Linked DNA regions of Catellatospora sp. TT07R-123. The main gene of each other region encodes a partner of the protein of the gene in region 2 in a complex. Links are inferred from orthologs where the notes say so. Each region holds a gene or a part of one and is shown on either strand. Other genes may lie near its edges.

Region 1 (3,064 bases), 760 kb from region 2 along the record:
GCTGCCGATGAACTTCAGCGTCTCGCCCGTGATCTTGCGCTCGACCGGGTCGGACGGGCCGTCGTGCCGGTCCTGGATCGCGATCTCGTGCGGCAGCAGCTTCTTGCCCCAGGTCAGGATGCCCAGACCCACGCCGATCAGGGCCAGGCCCAGGGTCAGGCCCAGGATCGGGGTGTAGACCTTGCTGGGGTTGCTGCCCATCTCGTACTCCCACGGCCACCAGATGAAGGCGACCACGAAAGCGGTGGAGGCGATACCCGTCAGCAGGAAGAAGAACGAGACGATGCGCACCATGCGCCGCTCGCCCTTCGAGCCCGCCGGGTACTGCGGCTCGTAGTGGACGATCTCGATCCCGTCCCGACGGGCGCCCTCGCGGACGATGTCGAACGTGGTGAGGTTCGGGTCGTCCAGGTCCACCAGGACCGGGGTGTTCGACTCGCTCATGACTTACCTGCAATCCAGAGGGCCGCGAAGACGAGGGCCACGACGCCGACGAGGAAGATGGCCAGACCCTCGGTGACGGGACCGAATCGGCCGAGACCCCAACCGCCCGGGTCCTGGTCGTCCTGCAGGGCGCGGACGTAGGCGATGACGTCGTACTTGTCCTGCGGGGTGAGTTCCGTGTCACCGAAGACCGGCATGTTCTGCGGGCCGGTCAGCATCGCCGCGTACAGCTGGCGGTCGGTCGACTCGCTCAGCGTCGGGGCGTACTTGCCGCTGGACAGCGCGCCGCCGCCGGTCGAGAACGCGTGGCAGGACGAGCAGTTGATCCGGAACAGCTCGCCGCCGCGGGACACGTCGCCCTTGCTGGCGAAGTCCTCCCCGGCCGGGAGCTGCGGGCCGCCGCCCAGCTCCTGGATGAACGCGCCGAGCTGGCGCGACTGGTCGCTGGTGAACTGCGGCTGCTTGCGCTCCGCCTGCGCCTCCTGGCGGGCGGCCGGCATGCGGCCGGTCTCCACCTGGAACTCCACCGCCGCCGAGCCGACGCCGATCAGGCTCGGGCCGCGGCCGTCGACGCCCTGGGCGTTGTTGCCGTGGCAGCTGATGCACGACGTGTCGTACAGCGCCTGGCCGGCCTGGGCGGCGTCGCTCAGCGGCGCGGCCCCGGACGCCTGGATGCCAGGGGCGAAGGTCGTGTAGAGGCCGCCGGCGAACACGAGCGCCACAAGCATGCGCAGGGCGCCGGACATCCGGCGGCGGGCCCGGCCGCGCTGCCGGGGGGCACCCGGCGCCGGCACGGCGTTTTCGGTTTTCATGGCCGAGCTCACATCCGCTCCAGCAGGTAGATCATGAAGAAGAGACCGATCCAGACCACGTCCACGAAGTGCCAGTAGTACGACACGACGATGGCCGAGGTCGCCTGCGCCGGCGTGAACCGGCCCATGGTGGTGCGGATCAAGTAGATGATGAAGGCGATCAGACCGCCCGTCACGTGCAGGCCGTGGAAGCCCGTCGTGAGGTAGAACATCGAGCCGTAGCCGTCAGCGTTGATCTTGATGCCCTCGTGGACGAGGTGGATGTACTCGTTCACCTGGCCCAGCACGAAGGTCAGACCCATCAGGAACGTGATGGTGAACCAGAACCGCAGGCCGTACACGTCGCCGCGCTCCGCGCGCAGCACGCCGATCTGACAGGTGATGGAAGACAGCACCAGGATCGTCGTGAAGGTCAGCGCGTACGGCAGGTTCAGCACGTGGAAGTGCCTCTCCCACTGGCCGTAGTCCGCTGCGCGGATGGCGAAGAACATCGCGAACAGCGCCGCGAAGAACATGAGTTCGCTGGAGAGCCACACGATCGTCCCGACGCTGACCATGTTCGGCCTGGTCAGGGAGTGGATCCTGCTCTTGTCGATGGCTGAGGCGGCAGTCACGCGGTCATTATTGCCCCCGACCTGCATCGGCGAGCGTCGGGGTGCCTGGTTGGCGGCGTGTCGTGGCCCGACCTCGGCGTGTCCGGCGCCACGGTCTAGCCTCGACTCGTGCCCCCTGTCGATCATTTCAGCGCTCTGACCTCGATCGTTGCGGTCTCCGGCGACCCGCTGCCGCCGTTCGGCCTCACGACGGTCTTCACGCAGACCCGACTCGACTCGTGGCTCGCGGTGGGTCTGGTGCTCTCCGGGGCGCTGTACCTGTACGGCACGCACACCCTGCGCCGCCGCGGCGACCGCTGGTCGGCCGGGCGCACCCTGGCCTTCCTCGGCGGCCTGGCCCTCATCGCCGTGGTCACCGTCACCGGCGTCGGCGCCTACGACACCACGCTGGTCAGCGTGCACATGGTCCAGCACATGACGCTGTCCATGGTCGCCCCGATCTTCCTGGCCCTGGGCGCCCCGGTCAGCCTCGCGCTGCGCACGCTGCCGCCGCGGCCCCGCCGCACGCTGCTGGCGGTGCTGCACAGCCGGGTCGCGGCGGTGCTGGCGTTCCCGCTCACGGCCTTCGCCATCTTCGTCGCCAACCCGTTCGCGCTGTACTTCACCAGCCTCTACGAGCTGACGCTGCGCCACGAGTGGCTGCACGAGGTGATGCACGCGCACTTCATCGCGACCGGCTGCCTGTTCTTCTGGCCGCTGCTGGGGCGCGACCCGCTGCCCGGACGCTGGCCGTACCCGGCGCGAGCTCTGCTGATGCTCCTCAGTGTGCCGTTCCACACGGTCCTGGGGCTGACCATCATGCAGTCCAAGACCCTGCTCGGCGGCGACTGGTACCCCGCACTGGGGCTGAGCTGGGCCGATCCGTGGGCCGACCAGGTCACCGCGGGCGGGGTGCTGTGGGCCGGCGGCGAACTCGTGTCGGTCACCATGCTCGGCATCCTCGTGGCCCAGTGGATCCGCCAGTCGCGGCTGGAGGCGGCCCGGATCGACCGCCAGCTCGACCGCGAGGAAGCGCTGGCCGCCACCGCGCGCACCGAGCAACCGCTGGATCACGCCAACCTCTAGGATGTGCCCATGAGTACCAAGACCGTCCTGCTCTACAGCGACGACGCCAAGGTCCGCGACCGGATGCGGCTGGCCATCGGCGAGCACCCCGCGCAGGACCTGACCGTCGAGTTCGTCGAGGCGTCCACC
Region 2 (3,203 bases):
CGTGATCCCATCCCCTGGGGAGGACGATCGATGAAGGACTGGATCGCCGGTCTGCTGGCCGTGCTCGGGACGCTGCTGATCCTGGCCGGTGCGACGGTGACCGTCGTGAAGACACTCACCCCCGATCCGGGCGCGACCGCCGCCCTCACCACGGACCCGCTGGGTGCGACCGCCGTGGCCGCGGGCAGCCGGTTCACCCGCTGGCTGCACCGCATCAGCGCGGCCGACCGGCTCATCGGCTGGGGCGTGGTGCTGCTGGTGCTCGCCGCGGTCGCCGCAGGCGCGATCTCGCTCAATCTCAGCGCCGCCGCGGGAACTCGCTGACCAGCGACACGCCGAACGTGAACGGCGGCCCGGCCCGCGTGACCGGGCCGCCAACCTACACCGTTCGGCGCGGCTAGGTGCACCCCGTGCTCCCAGGCCACCTGCGAAGGATTATTCTGCCTCCGAGGTACGCCTCAACTGATCAATCCGGCGGCGGCGCGCAGGCGCCAGGCGGCCGGGCCAGCCACAGGAGGCCACACGTGACCACCGTCGCACCGCAGCCGATCGCGACGCGGCCCTACCCCGTGCGTAAGCAGGTCAAGGGTTCGGCGCTCGCGCGTCTGCTGCGCACCACGGATGCGAAGCAGATCGGGATCATGTACATGGTCACCGCCTTCGTGTTCTTCATGATCGGTGGCCTGCTGGCGCTGCTGATGCGCGCCGAGCTGGCGAAGCCGGGAATGCAGTTCCTGACGCCGGAGCAGTACAACCAGCTGTTCACGATGCACGGCACGATCATGCTGCTGTTCTTCGCGACGCCGATCGTGTTCGCGTTCGCGAACTACGTGGTGCCGATCCAGATCGGTGCGCCGGACGTCTCGTTCCCGCGCCTGAACTCCTTCGCGTACTGGCTGTACCTGTTCGGCGCGAGCCTGGCCACCGCCGGGTTCATCACGCCGGGCGGCGCCGCGGACTTCGGCTGGTTCGCGTACGCGCCGCTCAACGACGCGATCAACTCGCCCGGCATCGGCGCCGACATGTGGATCGCCGGCCTGGTGCTGTCGGGTCTGGGCACCATCCTCGGCGCGGTCAACATGATCACCACGATCCTGACCCTGCGCGCGCCCGGCATGACGATGTTCCGTATGTCGATCATGACGTGGAACATCCTCGTCACCAGCCTTCTGGTGATCATGGTCTTCCCGCTGCTGGCCGCCGCGCTGCTGGCCCTGCTGGCCGACCGCCGCCTCGGCGCCCACGTCTTCGACCCCGCCACCGGCGGCCCGATGCTGTGGCAGCACCTCTTCTGGTTCTTCGGCCACCCTGAGGTGTACATCGTCGCGCTACCATTCTTCGGCATCATCTCCGAGGTCATCCCGGTCTTCAGCCGCAAGCCGATCTTCGGCTACACCGGTCTGGTCGCCGCGACCCTCGGCATCGCCGCGCTGTCGATGAGCGTGTGGGCGCACCACATGTTCGCCACCGGCCAGGTGCTGCTGCCGTTCTTCTCGTTCCTGAGCTTCCTGATCGCCGTGCCCACCGGCATGAAGTTCTTCAACTGGATCGGCACCATGTGGCGGGGCCAGATCACCTTCGAGACGCCGATGCTGTTCGCCGTCGGCTTCCTGGTGACCTTCCTCTTCGGCGGCCTGTCGGGCGTGCTGCTGGCCAGCCCGCCGATCGACTTCCAGGTGTCGGACTCCTACTTCGTCGTCGCGCACTTCCACTACGTGCTCTTCGGCACCATCGTGTTCGCCGTGTACTCGGGCATCTACTTCTGGTTCCCGAAGATGTTCGGCCGCATGATGGACGAGAAGCTGGGCAAGGTCCACTTCTGGCTGACCTTCATCGGCTTCAACGCCACCTTCCTGGTGCAGCACTGGCTCGGCGCCGAGGGCATGCCCCGCCGGTACGCCGACTACCTGCCCACGGACGGCTTTACCTTCCTGAACACGTTCTCGACCATCGGCGCGTTCATCCTGGGCGCCTCCACGCTGCCGTTCATCTACAACGTGTGGAAGTCGTACCGGACTGGCCCGATCGTGACCGTGGACGACCCGTGGGGCCACGGCAACTCGCTGGAGTGGGCGACCAGCTGCCCGCCGCCGCTGCGCAACTTCGACAGCATGCCGCGCATCCGCTCCGAGCGGCCCGCGTTCGACGCGAAGTTCCCGCACCTGGCGGTCAGCACCGGCACCAAGGCCCCGGTCATCGAGGCGCCGAGCTACTCGCACGGCCGCCACGGCGGCGACCACGAGGTCTGACCCACCACCTGCTTCACCCGAGGCCCCGGCCCGCCGCATCCCGGCGGGCCGGGGCCTCGGCCGTTCGGCGGCGCCGCGCCGCGACCGGTGCGCGCCGCGGCGCGCACCGGCGGCAAGATCGGCGTTTGCGGTCGAAGTGTGCGGCCTGGCGTGACTTCGTGACCGGCGATGGCGATCAAGGCGGCGGCGATCAAGGTGACGGGAATTACCCCGGGTCAGCCGGTAAACGGATTGCCTGAAAGTCGGGGGTGTCGGGCACCATGGTCGGCTGGAGGTAACAACCGCAATGACCATCGAGCCTTACCGCAAGATTCTCGGCCTGCCCGGCGTACGTGCGTTGCTGCTGGTCGGGCTGGTGGCTCGGATCCCGGTCATCGCCACCGGCATCGTGCTGACGCTGCACGTCGTCAACACCCTCGGCCTCGGCTTCGCCCAGGCGGGCCTCGTCGGCACCGCGTCCACCCTCGGCTCGGCGATCGGCTCCCCGATCACCGGCCGCATGATCGACCGGTACGGCCTGCGCCCCGTCCTGATCACCACCACCGCCGCGCAGGCCCTGTTCTGGCTCGCCGCGCCCCGCCTCGGCTACGCGGTCCTGCTCGGCGCCGCCGCGATCGCCGGAGTGCTGGGGCTGCCCGTGTTCACCATCGTCCGGCAGAGCCTGGCCGCGATGGTCCCCGCCGACCAGCGCCGCCCCGGGTTCGCGCTGGACTCGATGGCGGTCGAGCTGTCGTACATGGTCGCCCCGGCGGGGGCCGTGGCCGCGGTGAGCCAGTTCGGCAGCCGCCCGGTCATGATCGCCGTCGGCGTAGGGGTGGTGCTGGCCGGGGTCGCGCTCATCGCCCTCAACGCGCCGACCCAGGCCCCGGTCGAGGACGGCGAGTCCGAGGCCGCCGTGCCGCGCCGCCAGTGGCTGCGCCCCCGCGTGATCGCCCTGTTCGCGCTCACGGCGTC

What was found.
Region 1: the proteins of ctaD (region 2) and Cs7R123_RS11695 are in contact, whole or in part, in a solved structure (PDB 7CUB), measured with the Escherichia coli proteins. The link is inferred for Catellatospora sp. TT07R-123 from one-to-one orthologs.

What each region holds. Positions count from the first base shown.
Region 1 is NZ_BNEM01000001.1:2,756,346-2,759,409, forward strand. Bases 68-2,814 are described here. They hold Cs7R123_RS11695 (heme-copper oxidase subunit III), read right to left. Parts: upstream 1,871-2,814; coding sequence 1,265-1,870; downstream 68-1,264. Other genes in these bases: Cs7R123_RS11685 (ubiquinol-cytochrome c reductase iron-sulfur subunit), read right to left, coding at 68-444; Cs7R123_RS11690 (c-type cytochrome), read right to left, coding at 441-1,256; Cs7R123_RS11700 (cytochrome c oxidase assembly protein), read left to right, coding at 1,979-2,814. In the rest of the region: more of Cs7R123_RS11685, read right to left, coding at 1-67; more of Cs7R123_RS11700, read left to right, coding at 2,815-2,935; Cs7R123_RS11705 (hypothetical protein), read left to right, coding at 2,945-3,064. UniProt on the Escherichia coli protein: Cytochrome bo(3) ubiquinol terminal oxidase is the component of the aerobic respiratory chain of E.coli that predominates when cells are grown at high aeration.
Region 2 is NZ_BNEM01000001.1:3,520,397-3,523,599, reverse strand. What follows is about bases 1-2,886. They hold ctaD (cytochrome c oxidase subunit I), read left to right. Parts: upstream 1-524; coding sequence 525-2,249; downstream 2,250-2,886. Other genes in these bases: Cs7R123_RS15070 (MFS transporter), read left to right, coding at 2,536-2,886; Cs7R123_RS15080 (hypothetical protein), read left to right, coding at 31-324. Also shown: more of Cs7R123_RS15070, read left to right, coding at 2,887-3,203. UniProt on the Escherichia coli protein: Cytochrome bo(3) ubiquinol oxidase is the terminal enzyme in the aerobic respiratory chain of E.coli that predominates when cells are grown at high aeration.